3 regions of the Paenibacillus lutimineralis genome follow, and region 1 is predicted to be linked to each of the others. Evidence: a T-box and tRNA genes for the amino acid it is inferred to sense, from the RefSeq annotation. Region 1 holds a T-box; the other regions hold tRNA genes.
The links. The T-box of region 1 lies ahead of metG (methionine--tRNA ligase). A T-box ahead of a tRNA ligase gene usually reads a tRNA of that ligase, here a tRNA-Met.
Positions count from the first base shown of each region.

Region 1 (7,788 bases):
CGAAGGAATTCGGTAAATGGATAAGACGAGGCAGTGGCGGTATTATTGAACTGAATCTTGAAAATCATGACTCGATTCCTGTTCTTCTGGAGGCGATTCAGCGCGATCCGGTAACACAGGAATATATTCATGTGGATTTCCTTCGTGTCAAGAAAGATGAACTGGTGCGGACCAAGGTCAACATCGAGTTCGCTGGTACTCCGAGAGGTACGAAGCTGGGCGGGATCGTCCAAACCCAAAGTACCTTTATTGAAATCGAATCCTTCCCGGACAAGATTCCAGGTTCGATTATCGTGGATATCAGTCATCTTGAAATCGGGGAATCCATCCACGTTGGCGACATTGAGCTTCCAGATGGGCTCGTCCTGATCTCGGCCACGAACGAGCTGCTTGTCTCGGTAGTGACTCCGAAGGTTCAGGCAGAGGATATCGAGGCGACCGTCGAAGCTTAATATATAAATTAAACTATTACAGTTATGCCTTGACTTATTTAACCTGTTTCAGTATAATCCCAATAAATTGAAAATTATGAAAAGCAATGAAGAGAAAGAGTACCAAAGGCTAACTTTTAACAGAGAGCTCCCCTCGCTGAAAAGGAGCAAAGAGAAACTTTGGGAATATGGTCTCAGAGCTGCGCATCGAAACCTCATCTGGTTGTAGGCTGCGCCGGAACCCGCATCCGTTAGTGTGCTAGGGTATAAACGCATAACAGCGTCGTACCTGAAGAGGTGAATGCCGCAAGGCATGAATGAATTTGGGTGGTACCACGTGAGCACAACTCTCGTCCCTTTTGGGATGAGAGTTTTTTGCGTTTTCATAAACAATAAAATCAAGGAGGAGACAAAATGGCGAATATTTTTATTGGTGGAGCATGGCCTTATGCTAACGGTTCATTGCATTTAGGAAGGTTAGCAAGTGTATTGCCTGGTGACGTACTAGCACGTTATTTTAGGGCAAAAGGAGATAATGTACTATACGTATCCGGCAGTGATTGTCACGGTACCCCTGTTTCTGTTCAGGCGAGCCAAGCAGGGATTTCTCCCCAAGAGATTGCATCTAAATTTCATGAGGAATTTACAAATTGCTTCACTAAACTGGGATTCACTTATGACCTGTATACACGAACAGATCAACACTATCACCATCGCATCGTGCAGGAGTTATTCCTTGAGCTGCTAAATAACGGTTATCTATACCGAAAGACCGAACGCCAAGCATATTGTGAGACAGAGCAGCGCTTCTTGCCAGATCGATACGTTGAAGGTACTTGTCCGGTTTGTGGAAGCCATGCTCGTGGAGATCAATGTGATGCTTGTTCAACATTACTTGATCCCTCTAAATTGCTGGATAGGACCTGCAAGACCTGTGGTGATCCCCCAAGCGAAAGACCGACAGAACACTTTTACCTCGAGCTCTCCAAGTTTCAGGCTGAAATAATGGATTACGTGGGAAAAGCTCATAAATGGGGAGATAATGCGATTAAATTAACACGACGCTATCTGGAGGATGGGTTGCAGGATCGTGCGGTTACTCGAGATTTAGAATGGGGCGTTAATGTTCCAGTCGATGGATACAACAACAAGAAAATCTATGTATGGATTGAAGCGGTAAGTGGGTATTTATCAGCTAGTAAGCAATGGGCAAAAGAATACAATAGCAATTGGGAACCATTCTGGAAAGATAGTAAGGACAGCCTTACAGCCTATTATGTCCACGGCAAGGACAATATCCCTTTTCATACCATCATATGGCCTGCGATCCTTTTAGGAGTAAAAGGTCTCCATCTTCCTGATCGGATCATCTCGAGCGAATATTTAACCTTGGAGGGCAAAAAATTCTCTACGAGTCGAAACTGGGCCGTATGGCTTCCTGACATATTAAGCAGATATGATTCAGATTCTATACGTTATTTTTTGATTGCTAACGGTCCAGAGAAACGGGACACCGATTTTTCCTGGAGAGAATTTATCTATAGCCATAACGGAGAATTGCTCGGCGCATTTGGTAACTTTGTTAACCGTACACTGGCTTTTATTAATAAATCCTTTAATGGTCATGTCCCCAATGGAAGGCTAGAGGGAGAATATGTTACGGATATCAATCACTTATATCAACAGTCTGGAGCCTTAATTGAAGATGGTCAGCTGAAAGAGGCTCTAGAACTCATATTTAGATTTGTACGCCAATCCAATAAATTTTTTGATGAACAAAAGCCTTGGGCTCAGTTCAAACAAAATAAAGAGCTATGCGGGAACACACTCTACCATTGCGTTCAGATAATCGCGAATCTGGCTAATTTACTCCAGCCTTTTTTACCTTTTTCTTGCGAGAAAATAAGAGGATTTCTTAACTTAGGACCTGCGAGTTGGAGTTTCATTTCCGTTCCAGTAAATCAACAAATCAATAAAATAGATCTCCTATTTGAACGGATAGATCCTAAACAGATAGATGAAGAAGTCCATCGGTTGCATAAACAGAAACAATAAGATTATTAGGGGCAAACTGCCCCTCCCCTTACTTTTCCATCTCCTTCACCCTATACCAATACCTATAAATCTCCGCATACCCAATCTTTTCATACAGCCGCCGGGCAGGCGCATTATTAGCAACCACCGCTAAATAGCTGTGCCTAGCTCCATGCTGCTTGCCCCATTGTAGTAAATGAAGAATCATCTGTTCCGCATAGCCCTGATTCCGGTAATCCGGGTCTGTAACAATATCGAACAATCCAAGATATTCCCGCTCTATCACTCCGTAGCCGCAGGCCACGGCTCTGCCATCAACATACAAGCTAATCATGGCCTTGCGGGTCTTGATATTGCCCAGCATGGTGACCATCGTCGCTTTGTATTCATCCTTAACCTGACTCATTCGGTAAAAAGTATTGATCCACTCCGAGTCGGCCTCTCCGCTTACCTTCACTGATCCCAGTCGCGGCTGCCTGATATGCTTCAGGTCCAGCACCTGAACACTAGTGATATCAAGCTGCGAATATCCCCGTTCCGCTAACACTTCGTCCAAATGCGCCGGACGTACGAATGGAGTTATTTTATAAATCACAGGAAGCAATTGATCTCCATACAGTCGCTCGCACTCGCCTATCTTCTGATGTAGATCATCGGTTGAACCATAGATTGGACTTATCGAATTGGCTCGCTTCGTATATCCGTCCGCAAACCGCAGCAACCAACCATCATACAATAACGTAGATAACGATGGCCAATGATTCAATGATAATTCCTCAATCGATCTACTATCCATTGATTTTCCCCTCTTTATACTTTCAAATTATAATACTATTATATGAATAAATATTCAATATAATGAATCTCCTACTATTCCAGTATTCTTGCATAATCCAATATTTATTGATATATTACCAAAGATGGATTCTTAAATAGGAATCATTATTTTTAAACAAGCAGGTGAATATAACAAATGGGCATACTCAAAGAATTTAAAGAATTTGCGCTTAAAGGCAATGTACTTGATCTAGCTGTCGGCGTTGTCATCGGTGGTGCTTTTGGTAAAATCGTCGCTTCTCTCGTCAGTGATATCATTATGCCACTGGTCGGTATTCTTCTTGGCGGCATTAACTTGTCTGGATTGGTCTTGACCATTGGAGATGCCCCACTGACTTACGGCGCATTTCTACAGACCGTTATTGATTTCCTGATCGTCTCAGCAGCTATCTTCCTATTCATCAAGGCTATTAATAAATTCAAACGCAAAGAAGAGACTCAGCCCGCTGCGGAGGAAGCTCCTAAGCCATCGAATGAAGAAGTCTTGCTCACAGAAATTCGCGATTTGCTCAGACAGCAAAATAACAAAACGGCTGAATAACAATCAACTATTGCTAAGAGAGGATGCTTGCCATGATTAGGTGGGTATCTTCTTTTTCTATGCGATGGACAGAAATTTATCCCAGTAGAAGAAAAAATAGGTGTACAGTATAAAATTACATATGAAAAGAGGTTATTACCATGTTCCGTATGCGCCATAAAACAGATTCCGGGGCGCCAGTGGCTCTCACCGAATCCGATCTTACCTCTGTGCAAGCGCTTCAACAGAAGCTATCCTTCCTGCAAATCAGTCAGTCAGATCTGAACAATCTGCGCAAGATTACGGAATTAATCGATAATCTGGCCAAGCCTATTACCGATAGCAACTATGATATGCTGTTCCGAATTCCCGAAATGCTACAAATTATTAATGATCACAGTACCAGAGAGCGTCTATCGAAGACATTTATTGAATATCTGAAATCAATCCCGAGAATAGAGTTTAACGAAGAATATATCATTTCCCGTAAAAAAATCGGCTTCATCCATAATCGTATCAAGCTGTCGCCTGAATGGTTCATCGGATCTTATACAAGAATCTACGAGATTCTCGTTCCGGCCATCGTCCGTAAGTTCTCACGGGCCAGCGAAGTTGCTGAGATTATCATTTCCTTGCAGCGCATACTGATGCTAGATTCTCAGCTTGTGCTTGAAGCCTACAACGAAGCCCACGACTTCCAGTACATAGAGACCAACAGCCAGATCATCGAAGAACTGATTCAAATGGATAAAGTAAAACCGCTGATCGATTCCGTGAACCTGTCGCTACAGGAGACGACGAATATTAGCTCCGCGGCTCAGGAACTGACTGCTTCGATCCAGGAGGTGGCCGATCATTCCGTTCAGCTAAGCGATCAATCCGAAGACATGATGAGACAGGCCAAGCAAGTAGAGCATTCCGTTCGAGAGGCACTTCAGGACTTCTCCGATACGGCCCAGGATGTCTCACGTTCCAGCCAGCACTTCGAGCAATTTCTACAATCGGTTCATAGTATTACGGATATTATCAGCGTTATCAATAATGTTGCCAATCAGACCAATCTGCTTGCCCTAAATGCATCCATTGAAGCAGCTAGAGCCGGAGAGCAGGGTCTTGGCTTCGCTGTCGTAGCGAGTGAAGTGCGCAAGCTGTCAGAACAGACTAAGGAAGCCGTTGGACAAATTACCAAGGTGATCACAACATTCACTGATACGGCCAAAAGAATTGGAGAGGAGACGAAGTCGATGGGTTCACATATCACTGAGCGCGTAGAGACAACGAGTGAAGCGATTGACAGTCTGGAGCAGATTATGGAACGCATTGAGGGCTTCCGTGATTTCACGGCCAATGTCGCCTCAATTGTTGAACAACAGGCCGCAGCTACAAGCGATATTACTGAACGAACCTCCACTTTGCTTCGTCACCAGGAGGAAATCCAACAATTCGCCAGCGCGACGGGTAAGGATATTTACGAGGTAAGCCGCAAAGTTGACTCCTTACGATTGAAAGCGCTTAAAATAAACTCTCAGCTCAGCCACTCGCAAATATTGCGTACCGTAAAAACAGATCATCTGTTATTACGCTGGTGGGTATACAATGCTGCACTTGGCTTCCGTCATGCGGATCACCAAGGAGACGAGATTCAAGAGCCTTGCCGATTAACTCAATGGAATGAGCAGAACAAGGACAACTCTAAGCTAGCATCCCTGTCCACTTTTCGCTCTTTAGAGGAACGGCACGAAAGTGTCCATCATCTAGCTAATGAAGCTATGGGTTATATTCAATCCAACCAGCATGTGCAAGCGGACAAGCGGATCATAGAATTGGAGCTTGCTTCACAAAATATGGTTGAGACGCTCGACCAGCTTCAGCAGGAGATCATTCAACAAGCGCGCAGCAAACAAGCATAATCTACTTTTTTCGATAGCCAGAGATCCTATTAAAGCAGGATTTCAGGCTGATTTTAGGACGACCTAACTATTATGTCATCATTGCCAGAAATAGCGTCGGTAGCAGTCTACCCTCCACCCAAACTAGTACAAAACAGCGCGATGCTCCTGCACCGGCCTTCGGCGACTTGAAACCGCAATACCATCATAATCGGTTAATAAGACTCACTGAACAAGCAAAACCGTCCGGTAAGATATTTACCAGGCGGTTTATTTTTTGAATGCAGTGGAATAAGTCTTTACTTCTAATTAGACATATATTAAATTAGGTGTATATTAAATTATATTTTTTAACGACATATTGGCAGAGGTGATAGCTAATGCAGCTGGACAAAATCGTTGCTTACCATAAAGCGCTGGCCGATCCAACCCGGATCAAAATATTGATCCTGCTGGCTGAGGGCGAGCTGAACGGGCAGGTGCTAGCCGAGAAGTTATTCGTTACGCCGGCCACGATCACGCATCATGCGGCCAAGCTTCGCGCCGCGAGTCTGATCCATGAACGCCGCGAGAAGAATACGATCTATTTCTCACTGAACCACTATTTTATCAACGCTTATGGAACCGCGACGGCCAACATCATTTATAAGAATGCTACTCGGCTGCCCGAAGGAGAGGATCATCCGATGGAAGATCGAAATCAAAAGCTTAAGCAATCTGTGCTATCCAATTTCTTCACGTCAGCGGGAAGATTGCAGCATATTCCGGCTCAACTGAAGAAGAAGTTAATCGTGCTGGAGCATATGATCAGCGGCTTAGAGCAAGGACGTAGCTATACTGAGAAAGAAATCAATGAATTTATCAAGCAATATCATGATGACTTTGCAACGATCCGGCGGGAGTTCATCATGCATCAATTCATGAGTCGCGAGAACGGAATATACACCATGAACCCTCCAGAGATGTGGATGAAATGGGAGACGTTGAATTAAACGAGACCTCCACTTTCTATTCCCAGTTATCCGTGCAGATGCTGTATAGCAAAAAAACAACCACAATCCCTTAATCAGGGACTATGGTTGTTTCTTACTTTAACGGCAAGTATTATTTACGTTCAATAATAATCCAGCCATCTGCATCCTTCGTTACTGTTGCGCCCAGTGATTCAGCAATAAAGCGAAGCGGTACATAGGTAGTACCATCGCTATGAACGAATACAGGCTGTGGCAGTGTAACAGCCTGGCCGCCGATTGTTGCCTTGTCGGAGCCAACCGTTAGCATAATTTCCCGACCGTTAAGATCATCGATGATAACGATTTGTTTGGAACCCTTGTTCCACTTCACTTCTGCATCCAGTTGTTCAGACAAATAGCGTAGCGGTGCAAAGGATACATTTTTCTTGGAAATGATGCCGTCGTACTCATCCTCGGGATCAAGCCAAATCAGTTTCTCTGTGATCTTCAAATCATTCTTGAGTGTCTTATACGCCAAAGAGTCTGCTTCGAAATTACGCAGCATCTGTCCTGGAGTAAAGTCTCCCTCTGTAATATCAAGCACGCCTGCACTTGTATCGATCTTGTCGATCGATACTTCAGCGCCGATGTTCCAGACCTCGCTCTCCGTATGAAGCTTGATGGCCGAGAACGGAACATACTCATCAGCAGGAAGTGCGATGGCAAGATCAAGGTTTTGTTTGCGAATATTTTGTTTACCATCGAAGTATAGATCCAAGTTCAATGTGGAATTTTTGCCGAGTACCGTCGTCAGCTCTGGAGTTTCCTTCAGGGCTTCCTCCAGACTGGCATCATAATTGTTCAGGAACTCATTCAGGCTCTCAATCAATTCACCATGGATCGCCCCAACAGTGGCTCCCTTAGAGCCAACCGGAAGATCCGTTCCTACATCATAACCCTCTTCTTCCATCGAAGTGAAGACCGGATAAAAAGTATCGTAGAAAGCGTTAATCAGTTCCTTCAGACCTGCCTCATCTTTCACTACTTCTGTCAAGAATGGCTTAACCATCGCCAACAGCTCTTCACCATTCACTTCAACGTGAAGATTCGTCAAAGCCAATGAT
Region 1 covers NZ_CP034346.1:4,783,702-4,791,489, forward strand. The annotation lists gene EI981_RS21380 (50S ribosomal protein L25) at 1-452, shown strand, start outside; T-box leader at 530-792, shown strand; gene metG (methionine--tRNA ligase) at 846-2,486, shown strand; gene EI981_RS21390 (GNAT family N-acetyltransferase) at 2,515-3,261, opposite strand; gene mscL (large conductance mechanosensitive channel protein MscL) at 3,445-3,843, shown strand; gene EI981_RS21400 (globin-coupled sensor protein) at 3,984-5,732, shown strand; gene EI981_RS21405 (DUF2087 domain-containing protein) at 6,092-6,703, shown strand; gene EI981_RS21410 (copper amine oxidase N-terminal domain-containing protein) at 6,816-7,788, opposite strand, start outside.

Region 2 (11,085 bases), 660 kb from region 1:
ACGGCAAATTCACGTTATTCTCTCCCGTGAAGCGGCAGCTTCACGCTAAAGGTCCCGACTCCCGGCTTACGAAGGTATTGGGTGTCATTGCCGGAGCGTTACTCGCTTCTATCGGCCTGGAGCTGTTCCTGATGCCACACGGAATCATCGTAGGCGGGATGACCGGACTATCGGCATTACTCGCCTTTTATACAGAGATGAGGCTTGGCCTGTTCTTATTTCTGCTTAATCTGCCGCTGCTCATGCTGCAGCGCTGGAAGCGAATCGGCGGCTTCACATCTCTATCCATTCTGGGACTGCTTGTGCTATCGCTCGGATCATTTATGCTCCATCCCTTCCCGGCGCTTACCAGTAATCCGGTTCCGGCTGCACTCGCCGGCGGATTATCATTAGGCTTTGGGGTCGGTCTCGCCGTTCGCTTCGGCGGGGCCCTGGATGCATCAGAGAAGCTATTCGATTGGCTACACTGCAAATTGCCACTATCCACAGAGGCAATGATCTGGCTATTCAACTGTCTTATATTCGTCAGTGCCATTTGGCTGATTGGCTTTGAACAGGCAACTCATTCAGTCATCGCTTATATCTTCGTATTTGAATCGGTCAAACTGTCGCTTCGTGGTATAAGACTGCATGTCTCTGTAATGATCAGCAGCCGTAAAAGTGAAGAAATTCGGCAAGAGATCGCTCTTTATTTGAACCGTGACTCCAGCTATGAGGAAACGTCCTCAAGTCAGGATGCGCTACTCTATTGCAAATGCCATCGCTGGGAGCTCAACCGTCTCAAATCCATTGTTAAAAATTGTGATCCACATAGTGAAATAACGATCAAAAGCTAATTAAGAAGCCGCTCTTTCCAATGATAACGGAAAGAGCGGCTTCTCCTTATTTATTCGTATGAAATAGCTTGCCCTGCTATCAGGCTTTCCTGGATATGAATGACTCGCTGATTGTTCGAGCCACGCCACTTCAGCTTCAAATTACGCTCTTCTAGCATAAATTTACCGTCAATCAGAACATCACAGTCTAACAGCAGCTTCAGCTTATTGGCATCAGCAATAATCTCCTCGAAGGTATATCCGGACCAGATCCAAATATCCTTCCCAGGGCATTCACGGCGGACCCTTGAGATTAACGGGGACAGAACTTCCACATTCTGAAAGGGTTCGCCTCCTAAAATAGATAGCCCTGCTATCTTCACATCCGGCATATTCAAATCAGCAATGATCCGATCCTCTAGTTCCTTCGTATAAGGCGTCCCATAGCTGAAATTCCACGTAGCCGCATTGAAGCAGCCCTTGCAGTGATGCGTGCAGCCTGAAGTAAAGAGCGAATGCCGCAGCCCTTTTCCATTGATTACATCAAACTTCTTATAATCAGCAATATACATGGGCATCACATATGCTTAACACGGGACAGAACTTCCTTTTGTTTACCGGCGTTGAACGGACGCTGGCTTGGCTCGGATAAATAACCGCAGCAGCGCCGGATGACTGATGAAGTTTTTGGGTTGCTATTGCCACAGTTTGGACATTGGAATCCGCTGTTCGTTGCCCCGAACTCCCCTTCATATCCGCATTCCAGACATTTATCGGTCGGTGTATTCGTCCCGAAATAAGGTACTCTTTCATAGGCGTAATCCCATACGGCCTCCAATGCTTCAGGGTTGTGCACCAAGGAGTCGAACTCGCAGTAGGTGATAAAGCCACCGTTCGCATACTGAGGATACACTCGCTCGAATTCAATCTTCTCAAACGGAGTCACTTTCTTATTCACATCAAGATGGAAGGAATTTGTGTAATACCCTTTATCTGTTACGCCAGGATTTACACCGAATTTCTTCTCATCCAGCTTGCAGAAGCGGTAGCATAAGGATTCCGCAGGGGTTGAATACAAGCTGAAGCCGTACCCCGTCTCTTCCTTCCACTCTGCTGTCTTACGACTTAAATATTCGACGATTTGCAAGCCTTTGGCGCGGAGCACTTCATCTTCAAATATAGATTTACCGTATAAGGCCATCATCGTCTCATGAATACCGATATAACCAAGCGAAATGCTTGCCCGACCATTCTCCAGCAGGTGGTCAATCGTATCTTCCGCCTGAAGTCGGCTGCCCGCCGCTCCCTCCATGTATAGAATAGGAGCAACCTTGGCCTTAACTCCTTTTAGCCGCTCAATACGATATAGCAGCCCTTCTTTACAAGCCTCCAGCAGTTCGTCCAGAAGACGATAGAATTTCTCCTCCGAACCTTGGGCACGAATGGCAATACGAGGTAGGTTAGCGGTCACAACCCCCATATTGAAGCGTCCGTCATGCAGCAGCTCACCATTCTCCTCGTATTCACCCAGGAAAGAACGACAGCCCATTGGGAATTTGAAAGAACCCGTAATCTCCTTCACCTTCGGAACAGATATAATATCCGGATACATGCGCAGCGTACTGCATTTCAAGGCCAACTGCTTAATATCGTAGTTAGGGTCGCTTGGTTTCAGATTAACGCCATCCTCTATAGCAAAGATCAACTTAGGGAAAATAGCCGTCTTCCCGTCCCTACCAAGACCGCGGATTCTATTCTGTAGAATAGAAATTTGGATCTGCCGCTCTGCCCAGGACAGGCCACGTCCAAAACCAAACGTGCTGAACGGTGTTTGCCCATTGGCACTTACGAGCGTATTGATCTCATATTCAAGAGATTGGAAGGCGTCAAAGGTCTCTTTCTCCGTCAGCCTCTTCGCATAGTCCAAGCATCGAGCATATTTCTCGTGCAGTTCTTCATTCTCCCAAGAAATATCGAGCTCGCTGATCTCAGACTCATCTAGCAAATACAGCCATTCCAAGCCCCTGCGATAATGCTTCTTAAATGATTCCAGAACATAGGGTGCAAGAATCTTATCGATTTCATTAATCGTATTTCCACCATAGATGTGGCTGGCCACCTGGGCAATAATCTGCGCAGTAATCGCAGTCGCCGTGGTAATCGATTTCGGCGTCTCTATCTGAGCATTGCCGAGCTTGAAGCCATTCTCGAGCATCCCCTTCAGATCAATCAGCATGCAATTATAGATTGGAAAATACGGACTGTAGTCCTGATCATGAAAATGCAGATCACCACTATTATGAGCCTCAACCACCCGTTTAGGAATCATATAAGTCTGAGCGAAGTCCTTAGCCATTATTCCGGCCAACAAATCGCGCTGCGTCGGTATCGTCGCCCCGTCTTTATTGGAATTTTCCTTCAGTACTTCTTCATTCGTCAGCTCCAGCAGTCCAAGCACCTTCCGATCCAGGCTGCTGCGCTCGCGCCGTTTCAAGGTTCTGACCTCACGATAGCCGATATAGGCTTCGGCGACGTCTTTTCTTCTACTATTCATAAGTGCAGATTGAACTTCATCCTGGATATGCTCAATGTCTACTTTATCGAGTTTGGAGATCTTGTGCGTCACCTTGTCCGTTAATTTATGAGCAAGCTCCAAATCTACCTTCTTCTCCGTACTGTTCATGGCTGCGCAAATCGCATCAATAATTTTCTGCTGATTGAACGCAACCTCTGAACCATCTCGCTTAATTACTAGCATTTAGTTCATCCTTCATACAATTTTTTTGTGAATACCCTCCTGCTAAGGGGCCAAACCAACTGTTATCGAAATATGCCCAGAGAGTATAACATAATGAAAAAATTTGTACGGTGATGCTGGACACTTGACAAGTAGCCTTGAAGGAAGTAGCGAATTACGATTTCCTTATCTCGATCTCTTGATCATATTGATAGATTAGGGATGGACTGTCGGGATCATGATGATTCAACGTCTTACTCACCGCTTGTTCGCTTTGCACAGCATAGCAGTAAATACAGTTAAATTGGCAGGTGTTATATACCCCAACGTCCACCGATTCGACACATTGACAGGCTCCCCGCTGATTTTTGTCCTTCTTGGCCTGAATATCTCTACCAAGCAGCCCAGAGATCAATTCCCCATCTACACAACTTCCATGTTGAATGCCGCAATGAGCAAGCTCCACAGCCTCAGCACAGGTCTCGACCTGCATTCCATTAGTATGACCAATACGGCTTACCTGCTGCGCCATTTCTTCTAGCTGTTCCTTATATTCTGGATTCGTTATATCTGTGAACGAAACATCATTTAAGCTTGGCTGCTTCTTAATTTTATTCTCCGTCTTTCCATAGAAATCCATAAAGCTGATTACTAGCCGATGCGTATATGAGTTCAGACGCTCTGCCAAAGCTTCAATCCGCTGCAAATGATATTCCACTGGCGTCAAGCTGCTGATAATGATTGGATCGTAACGCCATATTACCCGGTTCGAACCGATTTGTTCGCTTAGCCTCTTGAATACCTCCACCCTGTTGTCCAACGTCGGTAGATTCGGCTCGAATTCAAACGGATAGTCATTTAACGTAAATTGAAAATAATAACTATATCCCTTGTCATCCAATGTAGACAGATGCTTCAAGAAGGGCCGCGGATTTTTCGTCCAAAACACGATCATATCCACATCCTCTGGCTTTAGGCTAAAGCCGCTGACCTGTTTTGTATTGAACGGATTCACCCTATAGAAGTAGCCTTCCTCTATCCTCTTCATGAACCATTCTCCAAAAAAAGCGGGTATATCCGTCCTTCTACTAGCACTGATTATCAATCCGTCCACCTACCTTCCTTTTAGTTCTATTTATTTTATTTTACGAGTTTCCGCATTCCGAAAACAACTATAACTAAAGTTTCCATGTCTATTTTACATAAATTTACATTTAATTCAATTAAAAAGTCGCAAATGATGCTACACTAAATTCAACTTAAATAAATGGAGGCGTTGTGCATGCGACAATTCAAAAATGATATGACGAAAGGAACATTCTATCTAATGAATATAATAGTGAGGTTATATAATGAAAACGATAAATATAGGGGTACTTGCCCATGTTGACGCTGGAAAAACGACTTTAACGGAACGAATTCTGCTCGAAACAGGTATTATCAATGCCGTTGGCTCTGTAGATAAAGGCAATACAGTAACAGATTCCTTGGAATTGGAACGGAAAAGAGGAATCACGATCAAAGCCTCTGCGGTATCCTTCTGGATCGGCGACGTGAAGGTCAATCTGATTGATACGCCGGGTCATGCCGATTTTATATCAGAGGTAGAGCATTCCCTCAGCATCCTGGACGGGGTAATTCTCGTCATCTCCGCTGTCGAGGGAGTTCAGTCGCAAACCAAAGTGCTGATGAACACATTAATGGAGCTTAATATCCCGACGATTCTGTTCGTTAATAAAGTGGATCGCATCGGTGCCAATTACGGCAAGGTCATAGAAGAAATCACTCTGTCGCTTACGGAGCCGATTATTGAGCTAACGGAAATCAGTAATGAAGGCAGCAATAACGTTGCGGTGAGAGATCGTCACCTAGACATAGATGAATGGGTGGAACGCTTATCTGCACATAATGAGCGTCTGTTGTCTGACTATATCGAGAATGTAACAATCCAGGATAGTGAGCTATTTACAGAATTGTGCGTGCAGACCCGATCAGCCAAGATCTTCCCCGTCGCTGCGGGATCGGCCGCTCTTGGGATCGGCGTAGACCGAATAATAGAATATTTGCGAAAATTCTTCCCGATAAACCTCCATCAAGACGAAGCTCCTCTTTCCGCAATAGTCTTCAAAATAGGAAAGAGCGATACTGGTGAGAGATTTGCATACATCAGGGTCTATGAAGGTTGCCTGACTATTCGTAGTGAAATTGCCGTTGTTCGGGCAGATGTAGACGAGAAATTAAGCTTTAAAATCAAGAAGCTCGAGACGCTGGAGCACGGTGGAAGAACTCCGACCTCCTGCGTATACGGTGGGGATATAGCTGTGCTGTTCAGCACAGATTTACGGATCGGCGATATTCTCGGACAGAGCTCCGACCGGATGAAGGTGATCGCTTTCCAGGAACCGCCGATCCGAATTCAGATTGCCGCTCGGCAAATCGAGGATACCCATCGCCTTCATGAGGCATTAGCGGAACTGACTGCGGAAGATCCTTTCATTCAATATGCACAGAACCCTGCGAATCATGAAATGAGCATCAAAATTTTCGGGGACATTCAGAAAGAAGTCATTGAAGAAACTTTAAAAAATCAATTTGGCCTTGAAGCGGATTTCTCCAATCCCGAAGTTATCTGTATTGAAAGGCCCGTATCCAGCGGGTCGGCGGTCGAATTTATGGGCGAAGCAGGCAACCCATTCTATGCAACAGTAGGCCTCCGAATTGAGCCTGGCGCAGTCAGCTCGGGACTACAATATCGTCTGGAAGTGGAGCTTGGCTCACTGCCCTTGCCTTTTCAACGGGCGATTAAAGAAACCGTTGAAGATACGCTTCGTGAAGGACTGCATGGATGGGAAGTAAGAGATTTGATCGTCACACTGACACATACGGGATATTCCAGTCCGGTGACGACCGCTGGCGATTTTCGCAATCTCGTGCCTTTAGTCCTGATGAAGGCGCTTGATGAAGCAAGTACTCTGGTTTACGAGCCTTACCACAGCTATTTTCTACGTATTCCGGAATCCAGCTTGAATAAGGCCTTATATTATTTAACTATGCTGCAGGCCACATTCTCCGATCCAACCCCGGAGCCGAACGGATATAGCCTCCAGGGAGCCCTACCGGTGCGTAATACTGATTCGTTGAAGCAGGTGCTGTATTCTTTTACAGGAGGAGAAGGCTTTCTCTCCACTAAGCCGGGAGAGTATTATCCCATTACCGGTGCACCCCCGGAAAAATGCAGAAGCCGCCCTAATCCACTGAATAGAAAGGCATATTTGCTTCATATTCATCGTATTATCCAGTGACCCCTTCTCTACCTCCTCGTAAATCATTTATTGCTTCCAATTTGAAGTAATAATAAGATATACTGAAAAGGGAACACTCGTTCCGAATGTCAGTCTTTTCACTGGAGGTTCTGAATTGGACATAATTGAATTTCAACAATGGGTGAAGCAGCATTATAAGGACAGAGGCTGGTCCGACCTGGACATCTTCGTACGCATCGGCTTCCTTGCAGAGGAGACAGGTGAGGTGGCAAGAGCCATTCGGGCATTAGAGATCGGCAGAGACCGGCCGGATGAGATCGAGGGCACATTTGAAGAGAACAGACAGGAACTAATTGAAGAACTAGGAGATGTGCTCGGAAATTTAATGATTATTGCAAACAGATACGACATCTCTCTGGAAGAAATATTTCTATCCCATCAAGCCAAATTAAAAGGCAGATATTCAAGTGAAGGAGAGAAAGCCGAACTATGAAAAGTATAGCAGTATATTGCGGTTCCAGTATTGGGGCATCCCCGGTGTATCAAGAGGGCGCACGGGCGTTAGGTTATGAACTAGCCGAACGCGGCATTACACTGATTTACGGCGGCGCAAGCGTCGGACTCATGGGCGAGGTCGCCAGCTCTGTCCTTGAGAGAGGCGGACATGCGATAGGAGTTCTACCAAGCTTCTTGCAGGACCGTGAGATCGCCCATACAACTCTATCAGAGCTGATTATCGTGGATTCCATGCATGAGAGGAAGGCGAAGATGGCTGAACTGGCTGACGGCTTTATTGCCCTGCCAGGTGGTCCCGGAACGATGGAGGAATACTTCGAGATCCTGACCTGGGGACAATTAGCATTACACCATAAACCATGCGGGCTTCTAAATATCAACCACTATTACGACTCTCTCATCGCTCTATTCGATCATATGACTCAAGAGAGATTCATGCACGACAACTATCGTTCCATGGTCATTACAGACACTACCCCAAGTGGTATTCTGGATCAATTCGTAAACTACACCCCGCCAGCGGTTAAGACCTATCGGACGGATCAACGGGCTAGAAGCTAGATTTAATATCGGCTTCAGCTGTAATTTACTCATAATTCCTAGTGCAAGTAGCTCCCGGAGGCATCCAAGTGACGGTATGCTTTCGGGAGTATTTCTGTAGTCCTCTTGATAAGAATAACAAAAACAGGTTTATAAAACTGCCCTTAAGCAATTTTATAAACCCGTCTGTGTGATGCCGGTGAAGGGACTCGAACCCCCACGGTTTCCCTCACGATTTTGAGTCGCGCGCGTCTGCCAATTCCGCCACACCGGCACAATCATATGTTTATTTATATGGCGCGCCCTAAGAGATTCGAACTCCTGACCTTTTGATTCGTAGTCAAACGCTCTATCCAGCTGAGCTAAGGGCGCATGAGTTCAAACAATGCGGAAGACCAGACTTGAACTGGTACGATAGTCACCTACCGCAGGATTTTAAGTCCTGTGCGTCTGCCGATTCCGCCACTCCCGCAAAATTTAAATGAAGGCGCCACCCAGATTTGAACTGGGGATAAAGCTTTTGCAGAGCTGTGCCTTACCACTTGGCTATGGCGCCATAAAATATATGGAGCGGACGACGGGAATCGAACCCGCGACCCTCGCCTTGGCAAGGCGATGCTCTACCGCTGAGCCACGTCCGCATATAAATACTGGGGATATAGGATTCGAACCTATGAGTGACGGAGTCAAAGTCCGTTGCCTTACCGCTTGGCTAATCCCCAATAATATTCATTTTAAAATTAAATGGGGCGATCGATGGGACTTGAACCCACGAGTGCCGGAGCCACAATCCGGTGCGTTAACCCCTTCGCCACGACCGCCATAATAAATATTCTCTTCTTCTAAAGAAATGGCAGGGGCAGCAGGAATTGAACCCACACCAAAGGTTTTGGAGACCTTTGTTCTACCTTTAAACTATGCCCCTATAAAACTGGTGGAGGCTGATGGATTCGAACCACCGAACTCGTACGAGAACAGATTTACAGTCTGCTGCGTTTGGCCACTTCGCTAAGCCTCCATGTGGTGCCGGCGAGAGGACTTGAACCCCCAACCTACTGATTACAAGTCAGTTGCTCTACCAATTGAGCTACACCGGCGTTTGTCATTATTCATGTTATGGTGGCTCGGGACGGAATCGAACCGCCGACACGAGGATTTTCAGTCCTCTGCTCTACCGACTGAGCTACCGAGCCATATAATAATGACAGTAATAAAAATTATATCATATTTTTTTTGATAAATCAATACTCATATTCCGTTATTAGGAATAATGGCGGAGCCGACGGGATTCGAACCCGCGGTCTCCTGCGTGACAGGCAGGCATGTTAGGCCTCTACACCACGGCTCCACACTATGAGATTGAAATCAATTGCGGGGGCAGGATTTGAACCTACGACCTTCGGGTTATGAGCCCGACGAGCTACCGGACTGCTCCACCCCGCGTCAATTGTATGGTGGAGGCTAACGGGATCGAACCGCTGACCCTCTGCTTGTAAGGCAGATGCTCTCCCAGCTGAGCTAAGCCTCCATACATGGTGACCCGTAGGGGATTCGAACCCCTGTTACCTCCGTGAAAGGGAGGTGTCTTAACCCCTTGACCAACGGGCCATGTAATAAAGTATATAAGATAATTATGGCGGAGAGAGAGGGATTCGAACCCTCGAGACGCTTGTGACGCCTACACGATTTCCAATCGTGCTCCTTCGGCCAACTCGGACACCTCTCCATAATGGCTCCCCGAACAGGACTCGAACCTGTGACAACTCGATTAACAGTCGAGTGCTCTACCAACTGAGCTATCAGGGAACATTAACTATCAGGCTTGATCACCTGAAAACTGGATACGAAACTCATTTGCATTTTAGATTTTTGGATAAGCCCTCGACCGATTAGTACCTGTCAGCTCCGTACATTGCTGCACTTCCACCTCAGGCCTATCAACCTCGTCGTCTTCAAGGGGTCTTACTAATTGGGAAATCTCATCTTGAGGGGGGCTTCACGCTTAGATGCTTTCAGCGCTTATCCCTTCCGCACTTAGCTACCCAGCTATGCTCCTGGCGGAACAACTGGTGCACCAGCGGTGCGTCCATCCCGGTCCTCTCGTACTAAGGACAGCTCCTCTCAAATTTCCTACGCCCACGACAGATAGGGACCGAACTGTCTCACGACGTTCTGAACCCAGCTCGCGTACCGCTTTAATGGGCGAACAGCCCAACCCTTGGGACCTACTTCAGCCCCAGGATGCGATGAGCCGACATCGAGGTGCCAAACCTCCCCGTCGATGTGGACTCTTGGGGGAGATAAGCCTGTTATCCCCAGGGTAGCTTTTATCCGTTGAGCGATGGCCCTTCCATGCGGTACCACCGGATCACTAAGCCCGACTTTCGTCCCTGCTCGACTTGTCAGTCTCGCAGTCAAGCTCCCTTTTGCCTTTGCACTCTTCGAATGATTTCCAACCATTCTGAGGGAACCTTGGGGCGCCTCCGTTACTCTTTAGGAGGCGACCGCCCCAGTCAAACTGCCCGCCTGACACTGTCCCCGCACCGGATCACGGTACTAGGTTAGAACTCCGACACGATCAGGGTGGTATCCCAACGGCGCCTCCACCGAAGCTGGCGCTCCGGCTTCCTAGGCTCCCACCTATCCTGTACAAATCGTATCAAAGTCCAATATCAAGCTGCAGTAAAGCTCCATGGGGTCTTTCCGTCTTGTCGCGGGTAACCTGCATCTTCACAGGTATTAAAATTTCACCGGATCTCTCGTTGAGACAGCGCCCAAGTCGTTACGCCATTCGTGCGGGTCAGAATTTACCTGACAAGGAATTTCGCTACCTTAGGACCGTTATAGTTACGGCCGCCGTTTACTGGGGCTTCGGTTCATAGCTTCGGGTTACCCCTAACCACTCCCCTTAACCTTCCAGCACCGGGCAGGCGTCAGCCCGTATACTTCGCCTTGCGGCTTCGCACAGACCTGTGTTTTTGCTAAACAGTCGCTTGGGCCTTTTCACTGCGGCCCCCTCGTGCTATTCACACTACCGGGGCACCCCTTCTCCCTAAGTTACGGGGTCATTTTGCCGAGTTCCTTAACGAGAGTTCTTCCGCGCGCCTTAGAATTCTCTTCTCGCCTACCTGTGTCGGTTTGCGGTACGGGCACCTTCACCTGGCTAGAGGCTTTTCTTGGCAGTGTGAGATCATGACCTTCGGTACTATAAATT
Region 2 covers NZ_CP034346.1:5,439,905-5,450,989, forward strand. The annotation lists gene EI981_RS24095 (YitT family protein) at 1-836, shown strand, start outside; gene nrdG (anaerobic ribonucleoside-triphosphate reductase activating protein) at 887-1,393, opposite strand; gene nrdD (anaerobic ribonucleoside-triphosphate reductase) at 1,393-3,573, opposite strand; gene EI981_RS24110 (DUF1848 domain-containing protein) at 3,728-4,600, opposite strand; gene EI981_RS24115 (elongation factor G) at 4,905-6,854, shown strand; gene EI981_RS24120 (MazG nucleotide pyrophosphohydrolase domain-containing protein) at 6,970-7,308, shown strand; gene EI981_RS24125 (LOG family protein) at 7,305-7,892, shown strand; tRNA gene EI981_RS24130 (tRNA-Leu) at 8,066-8,145, opposite strand; tRNA gene EI981_RS24135 (tRNA-Arg) at 8,167-8,243, opposite strand; tRNA gene EI981_RS24140 (tRNA-Leu) at 8,258-8,343, opposite strand; tRNA gene EI981_RS24145 (tRNA-Cys) at 8,357-8,427, opposite strand; tRNA gene EI981_RS24150 (tRNA-Gly) at 8,438-8,512, opposite strand; tRNA gene EI981_RS24155 (tRNA-Gln) at 8,522-8,593, opposite strand; tRNA gene EI981_RS24160 (tRNA-His) at 8,617-8,692, opposite strand; tRNA gene EI981_RS24165 (tRNA-Trp) at 8,723-8,796, opposite strand; tRNA gene EI981_RS24170 (tRNA-Tyr) at 8,804-8,889, opposite strand; tRNA gene EI981_RS24175 (tRNA-Thr) at 8,893-8,968, opposite strand; tRNA gene EI981_RS24180 (tRNA-Phe) at 8,989-9,064, opposite strand; tRNA gene EI981_RS24185 (tRNA-Asp) at 9,143-9,219, opposite strand; tRNA gene EI981_RS24190 (tRNA-Met) at 9,241-9,314, opposite strand; tRNA gene EI981_RS24195 (tRNA-Val) at 9,324-9,399, opposite strand; tRNA gene EI981_RS24200 (tRNA-Glu) at 9,405-9,479, opposite strand; tRNA gene EI981_RS24205 (tRNA-Ser) at 9,506-9,597, opposite strand; tRNA gene EI981_RS24210 (tRNA-Asn) at 9,602-9,677, opposite strand; rRNA gene EI981_RS24215 (23S ribosomal RNA) at 9,741-11,085, opposite strand, start outside.
Region 2: it has a tRNA-Met gene. The T-box ahead of metG (methionine--tRNA ligase) is inferred to sense a tRNA for this amino acid. The anticodon was not compared.

Region 3 (11,085 bases), 2.8 Mb from region 1:
AAAGTGAATAATTTTCTCATGGATATATCTCCTTTAAACAGATGGAAAAAGTTGTTAAGTGTAGACATCTACAGAAGATAATTAATATAAGGCCGCCGGCTGTGAGCCGGCAGGCCTTTGGCGCTATTCAGTAATTCAAAGACTTTCTTAATACTTTAAAAAATCGGTCTGTCGCCTATCAATCGTCCTGCTCACAGTCGACCTGTTACCACACCGTTACGTTAGAGCTGCCACTACTTTGATATCCTTCTGTAGCCAACACTTGATAAGACCAGCTGCTGCCCAAATTCATTCCATAATTCTTCCATGTATTAACGTGGTTGCTAAATGTAATAGCAACGTTGCTTCCTGTCGCTCTCTTCGACTGACGAACACTCCAGAACTGTTGGAAGGTTTGTGTACCGTCAATGGAAGGAGCATTGTACCGCATGCTTGTATAAACGTCATACGTTCCCCCGTCACTTGATACAGTGCCTTTATACGTTCCAGTAGGGCGGTAAGTTCCCCAGCTATCTACAACGTAATATTCGATAAGCGAGTTTCTTGTCCATCCATAGAGAGTCAAATATCCGTTGCCATTTGGTGCCCAGACGCCAGCATTGTAGTTGACGGTTCTGGACGGTGAACCAGTACCCCAGCCTTTGCCTACAACAAAATTACCGGAGTTTGACCATGTCACACTGTAATTGCCGCCAGATCCATTAACCGCATTGACGGTTCCACCACCATCGGTCCAATTCTGCCAATAGTCTGTTGCTGCACTGGAGGTCACTGCAAACATACTAAAACTCATCGCTGCTACGAGTAATGCCGTCATTATTTTCCTATTAAACTTGAACATAAAATACCTCCTTAAATATATGATTTGCAACTACGCCCTACACTACTACCCTACATCCTTCTGTCGGTTTTACTTGCAGTACGTAACTTTTACTGTTTTTTCTTCCTTAAAATTCTAAATTTCACCTCCTTACTTGTAAATTATAGAAATAAAGCGTTTACATAACAACTTATCAAATTAAAGGTTTATCCGTCCTTTTTTTAGATATTTGAAAAAAATAGAATGTAAGAGGTGAATTCTAGTAGCTAACTCAGGGCCTTTGATCATGTATTTATCTTCGGGAAACGGCAAGACTGAAATGGATGTGGAACTTTCTGATTGACATTCTGTAGAGAGTATTATAATCTATGTATGACAATATGAGTATATGTTCATATACATCTGATTATCCTTATAGAGGGGTGTAATAAATGAGTGAAGAGCAGAAATACAAAGAGGCATTTAATGACGGAACGCAAGATTTGGATGAAGAAACGTTATTTGTCGTTTCGCAAACATTCAAAGCGTTGAGCGACCCAACAAGAATTCGCATTTTGCATTTATTATGTAAAGGGGAGCATTCTGTCAATGATATTGCGGAGATACTAAATTTAAGCCAATCGAGTGTTTCCCACCAATTACGTTTTTTGAAAAATTTAAGATTGGTCAAGTTTAGAAGAGCAGGCACTACTTTGTATTATTCAGAAGATGACGATCACGTTATGAATTTACTGGAGAAGGCAATTGAGCATGCTGCACATCTTTAATATAGGGGAGATATACAATGGGACACGATCATGGACATGACCATACACATGGTGCAAATAAAAAGACATTACTGATAAGTTTTATTATTATTACAGGCTATATGATTGTTGAGGCTTTTGGAGGATTCATTACCAACAGCCTTGCGTTATTATCTGATGCAGGTCATATGTTAAGTGACTCCATATCACTTGGTGTTGCCCTATTGGCTTTTACACTTGGTGGGAAGGTCGCTAACTATAATAAAACATATGGATACAAACGATTTGAAATATTAGCAGCGGTTCTTAACGGGGTGACACTCGTATTAATTGCGATCTATATTTTTTATGAGGCAATTCAGCGTTTTCAAAATCCACCTGAAGTTGCTTCAAGCGGAATGTTAATCATCTCTTCAATCGGCTTACTGGTCAATATTTTTGTTGCGTGGTTTATGATGCGCAGTGGGGATGTGGAAGAGAACTTGAATATGCGCGGAGCATACTTGCATGTGATTAGTGATATGCTTGGTTCCGTTGGTGCGATTATCGCAGCCCTGCTGATCATGTTCTTTGGTTGGGGCTGGGCAGATCCACTCGCAAGTGTCATTGTTGCCGCACTCGTATTACGCAGCGGTTACTATGTTATGAAATCCGGACTCCATGTCCTGATGGAAGGAACTCCACAAAATGTAGATATGAACGAAGTGATTCAAACAATCCAAAATACAAAAGGTGTCCATAGTGTTCACGACTTACACGTCTGGTCGATTACAAGCGGGTTAAATGCACTTTCCTGCCACGCAGTTGTAGATGATCAAATGTCCATTGCTGACAGTGAGCGATTGCTCCGTCAAATCGAACATGACCTTGAACACAAGAACATTCACCATATGACAATTCAATTAGAGACTTCTGCCCATCGACATGACAATTCGATTCTGTGTACCGTGAAGGCTGAAGCTTCTGGACACCACCAACATGACCACCAGCACTGATGGCAATTGCTAATGAATAAACTAAAATCCCACTGACCTTAATGGATCGGTGGGATTTTCTTATGAACGATCAGAATTTTTGCGCAAATAAAAAACCCTTGTACACCAAGGGTTTCTAAAGCGGGTGATGGGAATCGAACCCACGCTACCAGCTTGGAAGGCTGGAGTTCTACCATTGAACTACACCCGCAAAATGATGGTCGGGATGACACGATTCGAACATGCGACCCCCTGGTCCCAAACCAGGTGCTCTACCAAGCTGAGCTACATCCCGTGAAAAATACTGTTATTTAATTGAAATGGCGCGCCCTAAGAGATTCGAACTCCTGACCTTTTGATTCGTAGTCAAACGCTCTATCCAGCTGAGCTAAGGGCGCAAATGGAGCGGACGACGGGAATCGAACCCGCGACCCTCGCCTTGGCAAGGCGATGCTCTACCGCTGAGCCACGTCCGCAAGTATGGTGCGCGTGGAGGGACTTGAACCCCCACGTCAAAGACGCTAGATCCTAAGTCTAGTGCGTCTGCCAATTCCGCCACACGCGCACATTCACACTATATTCTCTAAGAGAATACTGGTGAGCCATGAAGGACTCGAACCTTCGACACCCTGATTAAAAGTCAGGTGCTCTACCAACTGAGCTAATGGCTCATAAAATGGCTGGGGATATAGGATTCGAACCTATGAGTGACGGAGTCAAAGTCCGTTGCCTTACCGCTTGGCTAATCCCCAATAAGATTAAATGGGGCGATCGATGGGACTTGAACCCACGAGTGCCGGAGCCACAATCCGGTGCGTTAACCCCTTCGCCACGACCGCCATAATATTGTTAATTGAGTTGTTAAGATTGAAGCTAATTGCGGGGGCAGGATTTGAACCTACGACCTTCGGGTTATGAGCCCGACGAGCTACCGGACTGCTCCACCCCGCGTCAATTATATGGTGGAGGCTAACGGGATCGAACCGCTGACCCTCTGCTTGTAAGGCAGATGCTCTCCCAGCTGAGCTAAGCCTCCATACATGGTGACCCGTAGGGGATTCGAACCCCTGTTACCTCCGTGAAAGGGAGGTGTCTTAACCCCTTGACCAACGGGCCATGTAATAAAGTATATAAAGATAATTATGGCGGAGAGAGAGGGATTCGAACCCTCGAGACGCTTGTGACGCCTACACGATTTCCAATCGTGCTCCTTCGGCCAACTCGGACACCTCTCCATGTATTTAGGTTCCCCAGAAAGTAATAGAATTAACAGTAATTCTTCACTTTCTGGGGAATTAACTCCCCGAACAGGACTCGAACCTGTGACAACTCGATTAACAGTCGAGTGCTCTACCAACTGAGCTATCAGGGAACATTGGTGGAGCCAAGCGGGATCGAACCGCTGACCTCCTGCTTGCAAGGCAGGCGCTCTCCCAGCTGAGCTATGGCCCCATACTGATATCAAATGGGCCCTAGTGGACTCGAACCACCGACCTCACCCTTATCAGGGGTGCGCTCTAACCAACTGAGCTAAGGGCCCTCATTAAGGAACACGATTCCACGAATAGTATGTATAAATATACTGGCGAAAAAAAATCCCCCAAAGGGGTTTCGCTTGGCGGCTTCCTACTCTCCCAGGACCCTTCGGTCCAAGTACCATCGGCGCTAGAGGGCTTAACGGTCGTGTTCGGGATGGGTACGTGTGGAACCCCTCCGCCATCGCCACCAAACGTGATTTGTCGAAGCTTTTGCTTCTCGAAATCCTGCAATCCCTTATTAAAAGGTTATGCGTCTTGGTTCAGGCATCAGCATCGCCAAATGCTGAAAGCAATCTTCTATTAAGTAATCACTTGAATCACTCAATATACAGGTTTGCTCCCTGAAAACTGGATACGAAACTCATTTGCATTTTAGATTTTTGGATAAGCCCTCGACCGATTAGTACCTGTCAGCTCCATACATTGCTGCACTTCCACCTCAGGCCTATCAACCTCGTCGTCTTCAAGGGGTCTTACTAATTGGGAAATCTCATCTTGAGGGGGGCTTCACGCTTAGATGCTTTCAGCGCTTATCCCTTCCGCACTTAGCTACCCAGCTATGCTCCTGGCGGAACAACTGGTGCACCAGCGGTGCGTCCATCCCGGTCCTCTCGTACTAAGGACAGCTCCTCTCAAATTTCCTACGCCCACGACAGATAGGGACCGAACTGTCTCACGACGTTCTGAACCCAGCTCGCGTACCGCTTTAATGGGCGAACAGCCCAACCCTTGGGACCTACTTCAGCCCCAGGATGCGATGAGCCGACATCGAGGTGCCAAACCTCCCCGTCGATGTGGACTCTTGGGGGAGATAAGCCTGTTATCCCCAGGGTAGCTTTTATCCGTTGAGCGATGGCCCTTCCATGCGGTACCACCGGATCACTAAGCCCGACTTTCGTCCCTGCTCGACTTGTCAGTCTCGCAGTCAAGCTCCCTTTTGCCTTTGCACTCTTCGAATGATTTCCAACCATTCTGAGGGAACCTTGGGGCGCCTCCGTTACTCTTTAGGAGGCGACCGCCCCAGTCAAACTGCCCGCCTGACACTGTCCCCGCACCGGATCACGGTACTAGGTTAGAACTCCGACACGATCAGGGTGGTATCCCAACGGCGCCTCCACCGAAGCTGGCGCTCCGGATTCCTAGGCTCCCACCTATCCTGTACAAATCGTATCAAAGTCCAATATCAAGCTGCAGTAAAGCTCCATGGGGTCTTTCCGTCTTGTCGCGGGTAACCTGCATCTTCACAGGTATTAAAATTTCACCGGATCTCTCGTTGAGACAGCGCCCAAGTCGTTACGCCATTCGTGCGGGTCAGAATTTACCTGACAAGGAATTTCGCTACCTTAGGACCGTTATAGTTACGGCCGCCGTTTACTGGGGCTTCGGTTCATAGCTTCGGGATAAATCCCTAACCACTCCCCTTAACCTTCCAGCACCGGGCAGGCGTCAGCCCGTATACTTCGCCTTGCGGCTTCGCACAGACCTGTGTTTTTGCTAAACAGTCGCTTGGGCCTTTTCACTGCGGCCCCCTCGTGCTATTCACACTACCGGGGCACCCCTTCTCCCTAAGTTACGGGGTCATTTTGCCGAGTTCCTTAACGAGAGTTCTTCCGCGCGCCTTAGAATTCTCTTCTCGCCTACCTGTGTCGGTTTGCGGTACGGGCACCTTCACCTGGCTAGAGGCTTTTCTTGGCAGTGTGAGATCATGACCTTCGGTACTATAAATTTTCCCTCCCCATCACAGCCCAGCCTTAACGATGTGCGGATTTGCCTACACATCAGCCTCACTGCTTGGACGAGCATCCATCAGCTCGCGTCACTACCCTCCTGCGTCACCCCATTGCTCATAGCGGTTTACGGTGGTACAGGAATTTCAACCTGTTGTCCTTCGACTACGCCTTTCGGCCTCGCCTTAGGTCCCGACTTACCCTGAGCGGACGAACCTTCCTCAGGAAACCTTGGGCTTTCGGCGGATCAGATTCTCACTGATCTTTTCGTTACTCATACCGGCATTCTCACTTGTATGCAGTCCACCAGTCCTTCCGGTCCAACTTCAATCCGCATACAACGCTCCCCTACCCCTGATACATAAGTATCAAGCCATAGCTTCGGTGGTGTGTTTAGCCCCGTTACATTTTCGGCGCAGAGTCACTCGACCAGTGAGCTATTACGCACTCTTTAAATGGTGGCTGCTTCTAAGCCAACATCCTGGTTGTCTGTGCAACTCCACATCCTTTCCCACTTAACACACACTTGGGGACCTTAGCTGATGGTCTGGGCTGTTTCCCTTTTGACAATGGATCTTAGCACTCACTGTCTGACTCCCGGATAATAAGTCTATGGCATTCGGAGTTTGACTGAGCTTGGTAACCCTTGGCGGGCCCCGCACCCAATCAGTGCTCTACCTCCACGACTCTTCTTTCCGAGGCTAGCCCTAAAGCTATTTCGGGGAGAACCAGCTATCTCCGAGTTCGATTGGAATTTCTCCGCTACCCCCACCTCATCCCCGCACTTTTCAACGTACGTGGGTTCGGGCCTCCAGTGCGTGTTACCGCACCTTCACCCTGGACAGGGGTAGATCACACGGTTTCGGGTCTACGCCTACAAACTTAGTCGCCCTATTCAGACTCGCTTTCGCTGCGGCTCCGTCTTCTCAACTTAACCTTGCTTGCAAACGTAACTCGCCGGTTCATTCTACAAAAGGCACGCCATCATCCATATAGAGGACTCTGACTTCTTGTAAGCACACGGTTTCAGGATCTATTTCACTCCCCTTCCGGGGTGCTTTTCACCTTTCCCTCACGGTACTGCTTCACTATCGGTCACTAGGGAGTATTTAGCCTTGGCAGATGGTCCTGCCGGATTCATACGGGGTTTCACGTGCCCCGCACTACTCAGGATCCGTCTCGGAGGGATTAGAATTTCGGTTACAGGGCTTTTACCTCTTTTAGCGGGCCTTTCCAGACCTCTTCGCCTACCCTAATCCTTGGTAACTCCATGTGAGACGTCCTACAACCCCAGAGAGCAAGCTCCCTGGTTTGGGCTGTTCCGCGTTCGCTCGCCGCTACTGACGGAATCACTATTGTTTTCTCTTCCTCAGGGTACTTAGATGTTTCAGTTCCCCTGGTATGCCTCTTCATACCCTATGTATTCAGATATGAGTGACTGGAGATTAATCCAGCCGGGTTTCCCCATTCGGACATCCTCGGATCGACGCTTGCTTACAGCTCCCCGAGGCAGTATCGTTGTTCGCCACGTCCTTCTTCGGCTCCTAGTGCCTAGGCATCCTCCGTGTGCTCTTAGTAGCTTAACCATGATTTTTCCCAAAGGGAAAATATCAAACCACTAATCTATAAACTTGTTTTGACACAAGTTCAGCTTAAAGGAATGTTTCTAAAACGCAAATTTCGTTTCGTATATCCAGTTTTCAAGGATCAAAGACAAAATTTAAAACGATCACGCAAGTGACGTTTGAAATTTCTGTCAAGTTGAGAGTTGAACTCTCAAAACTGACCAACGAGTGAGCTAAGAGCTTTACGAAGTAAAGCTTGCTTCGGAAGCATAGTTCCTGAAGACTTTTGAATGTTCTCGTTGCAGAGAACGATTCTCCATAGAAAGGAGGTGATCCAGCCGCACCTTCCGATACGGCTACCTTGTTACGACTTCACCCCAATCATCTACCCCACCTTCGGCGGCTGGCTCCTTGCGGTTACCTCACCGACTTCGGGTGTTGTAAACTCTCGTGGTGTGACGGGCGGTGTGTACAAGACCCGGGAACGTATTCACCGCGGCATGCTGATCCGCGATTACTAGCAATTCCGACTTCATGCAGGCGAGTTGCAGCCTGCAATCCGAACTGAGACTGGCTTTTTAGGATTCGCTCCACCTCGCGGCTTTGCTTCCCGTTGTACCAGCCATTGTAGTACGTGTGTAGCCCAGGTCATAAGGGGCATGATGATTTGACGTCATCCCCGCCTTCCTCCGGTTTGTCACCGGCAGTCATTCTAGAGTGCCCACCCGAAGTGCTGGCAACTAAAATCAAGGGTTGCGCTCGTTGCGGGACTTAACCCAACATCTCACGACACGAGCTGACGACAACCATGCACCACCTGTCTTGAATGCTCCGAAGAGGGCACCTATCTCTAGGTGTTACATTCAGATGTCAAGACCTGGTAAGGTTCTTCGCGTTGCTTCGAATTAAACCACATACTCCACTGCTTGTGCGGGTCCCCGTCAATTCCTTTGAGTTTCAGTCTTGCGACCGTACTCCCCAGGCGGAATGCTTAATGTGTTAACTTCGGCACCAAGGGTATCGAAACCCCTAACACCTAGCATTCATCGTTTACGGCGTGGACTACCAGGGTATCTAATCCTGTTTGCTCCCCACGCTTTCGCGCCTCAGCGTCAGTTACAGCCCAGAGAGTCGCCTTCGCCACTGGTGTTCCTCCACATCTCTACGCATTTCACCGCTACACGTGGAATTCCACTCTCCTCTTCTGCACTCAAGCTACCCAGTTTCCAATGCGACCTAAGGTTGAGCCTTAGGATTAAACACCAGACTTAAATAGCCGCCTGCGCGCGCTTTACGCCCAATAATTCCGGACAACGCTTGCCCCCTACGTATTACCGCGGCTGCTGGCACGTAGTTAGCCGGGGCTTTCTTCTCAGGTACCGTCACTCCGATAGCAGTTACTCTACCGGACGTTCTTCCCTGGCAACAGAGCTTTACGATCCGAAAACCTTCATCACTCACGCGGCGTTGCTCCGTCAGACTTTCGTCCATTGCGGAAGATTCCCTACTGCTGCCTCCCGTAGGAGTCTGGGCCGTGTCTCAGTCCCAGTGTGGCCGTTCACCCTCTCAGGTCGGCTACGCATCGTCGCCTTGGTGAGCCGTTACCCCACCAACTAGCTAATGCGCCGCAGGTCCATCTGTAAGTGACAGATTGCTCCGTCTTTCATTATCTCCCCATGCGAGAAAATAAATTATCCGGTATTAGCTAACGTTTCCGCTAGTTATCCCAGTCTTACAGGCAGGTTACCTACGTGTTACTCACCCGTCCGCCGCTAACCATCAGGAGAGCAAGCTCTCCATCAAGTCCGCTCGACTTGCATGTATTAGGCACGCCGCCAGCGTTCGTCCTGAGCCAGGATCAAACTCTCCAATAAAGTGTTTCATTGAAAGAGCGATTAGCTCATTTTGAATCTGACTTATTTCTTAGATTTCACTTGACGTGAAACCCGCTCACTCGTTGTTCAGTTTTCAAAGATCAACTTCGTTTTCAGTGTCGCCGCGTTCTCAGCAGCAACTCTTATAATATATCATATCCGATTCGTAATTACAAGTATTATTTTTTAATTTCTTTTTCAGAAGCTGTCCAACAATGCTTCAAATTAACGACCGGATATATAATGTACCACGCTGGCTCACTCATTACAACACATAAAATATTCCAATTACTTTTTCGTCGCTCATTCTTCCTAATAAACTTTAAAGATCTTACGTACTATTCCAGATTTTATGGCTGATACCTTACGCCATACTCCTTTCTTGCTATGTCCGTATATTTCTGAACAAACTCTCCTTTTGCCTGCGTGTATCCGTCTCTGTCGTGTTGATACTGCTCTTTTAGAAGAATCTTGAGTTCAACATATTCTGCCGCTACTTCTGGGTGAGTATTCAAATAATCTCGAAAATACAGTTCGCCCCAATCCCCACTATGTCGGACATGAATATGAACAGCCTGCCCACAAAAACCATTAGGGGTATAACCCTTTATATACATTATAATGTCACTCTCGGGTGTATTGACGACATAACCTGCCTCTAGCATCGTTTCTGTTATGCTCTGTATATCGGTATCTACTTCCACCTCAATCAGAATGTCAACGGTTGGCTTCGCAATAAGTCCATCAACTGCAGAACTTCCAATGTGATTGATTCTAACCATTTTATCCCCAAAGATGGACTGCAAATGATCTTTTTCTTTGAGGAAATACTCTTTCCATTCTGGATTATGTTCTTCAAGCAAAATGGGAAACAACTGAGCAAGCTGTTCATCTGTAACATTTGAAAAATCCTGTCTCATGATCACTAATTACCTGCCTTCTTTAATTAAATGGCTATCCACCAGAACACACCATATTTATCGATAAGATTAGAACAGCATGGATTCCAATCAATTACAACTCTATTATACGGAATCCGGTCCGAATACTGGTGCTAATTTTGATACAGACAACTGTTCACTGAGGCCAAAATATTCACAAAAATTCATGATCATTGGATTCCATTTAGAAGGATCCACATAGTTCGAGTTCGCATCCATTAGAAGGTAATCTTCTATATGAACTTTTTCAATGCGTACTTCAATAGCGACAAGAGAACTTGGTTCTTCGAATGGATGTAATTTCACAAACTTGGCTTCTAAATGAACGGGGCATTCTTTGACGCGCGGTGCTTGAACTAGTTGTGAAGGAAGAGGAGTTAGCCCTGCGATACCGAACTTATCTGCTTCGTACTTATAACCTCTCATTGCTTTGGATTCTGGCACCGGATTTCGACCCGTTAATAGAGTCAACCGATCAATGGCAGGAATTAAATCAACGGACGGAAGATTGAGTACACATTCGCCTTCACGGATCAAATTCTGAACTGTCTGAGACTTGCTGCTTAACCCGAGCATACAAGATTGATTAAGTCACCAGGCTGAAGACATTGGAGCCAAATTTGGCGTACCGTCTTCGTTCATAGTACTGATAAGCACAACAGAAGTACCAAAGTAAAGAATTTTAGGGTTGATTACCGTATGCATAAGCGTTCCACTTCTCCTCTGTGATCAATTTTTAGTTAATATATCACAGGCCGTTTACAGGATATAGAGATATGGAATATGACAGCAAGATGTCAAAATATTAGATTAGAAAATAGTGTGGCTAGTAAAGCAAATCCCAAATGAAAAGGTGTTATTTAGAACCGATGTAAGCAATTGTTGTGATTATCCATAAAT
Region 3 covers NZ_CP034346.1:1,091,629-1,102,713, reverse strand. The annotation lists gene EI981_RS04710 (formylglycine-generating enzyme family protein) at 1-20, opposite strand, end outside; gene EI981_RS04705 (glycoside hydrolase family 11 protein) at 206-841, opposite strand; gene EI981_RS04700 (ArsR/SmtB family transcription factor) at 1,252-1,587, shown strand; gene EI981_RS04695 (cation diffusion facilitator family transporter) at 1,605-2,561, shown strand; tRNA gene EI981_RS04690 (tRNA-Gly) at 2,681-2,751, opposite strand; tRNA gene EI981_RS04685 (tRNA-Pro) at 2,759-2,835, opposite strand; tRNA gene EI981_RS04680 (tRNA-Arg) at 2,862-2,938, opposite strand; tRNA gene EI981_RS04675 (tRNA-Gly) at 2,942-3,016, opposite strand; tRNA gene EI981_RS04670 (tRNA-Leu) at 3,022-3,105, opposite strand; tRNA gene EI981_RS04665 (tRNA-Lys) at 3,136-3,211, opposite strand; tRNA gene EI981_RS04660 (tRNA-Gln) at 3,218-3,292, opposite strand; tRNA gene EI981_RS04655 (tRNA-His) at 3,304-3,379, opposite strand; tRNA gene EI981_RS04650 (tRNA-Met) at 3,418-3,491, opposite strand; tRNA gene EI981_RS04645 (tRNA-Val) at 3,501-3,576, opposite strand; tRNA gene EI981_RS04640 (tRNA-Glu) at 3,582-3,656, opposite strand; tRNA gene EI981_RS04635 (tRNA-Ser) at 3,684-3,775, opposite strand; tRNA gene EI981_RS04630 (tRNA-Asn) at 3,840-3,912, opposite strand; tRNA gene EI981_RS04625 (tRNA-Ala) at 3,917-3,992, opposite strand; tRNA gene EI981_RS04620 (tRNA-Ile) at 4,007-4,080, opposite strand; rRNA gene rrf (5S ribosomal RNA) at 4,154-4,270, opposite strand; rRNA gene EI981_RS04610 (23S ribosomal RNA) at 4,459-7,391, opposite strand; rRNA gene EI981_RS04605 (16S ribosomal RNA) at 7,693-9,244, opposite strand; gene EI981_RS04600 (GrpB family protein) at 9,595-10,164, opposite strand; partial or broken gene EI981_RS04595 (flavin reductase family protein) at 10,270-10,890, opposite strand; gene EI981_RS04590 (TraX family protein) at 11,042-11,085, opposite strand, start outside.
Region 3: it has a tRNA-Met gene. The T-box ahead of metG (methionine--tRNA ligase) is inferred to sense a tRNA for this amino acid. The anticodon was not compared.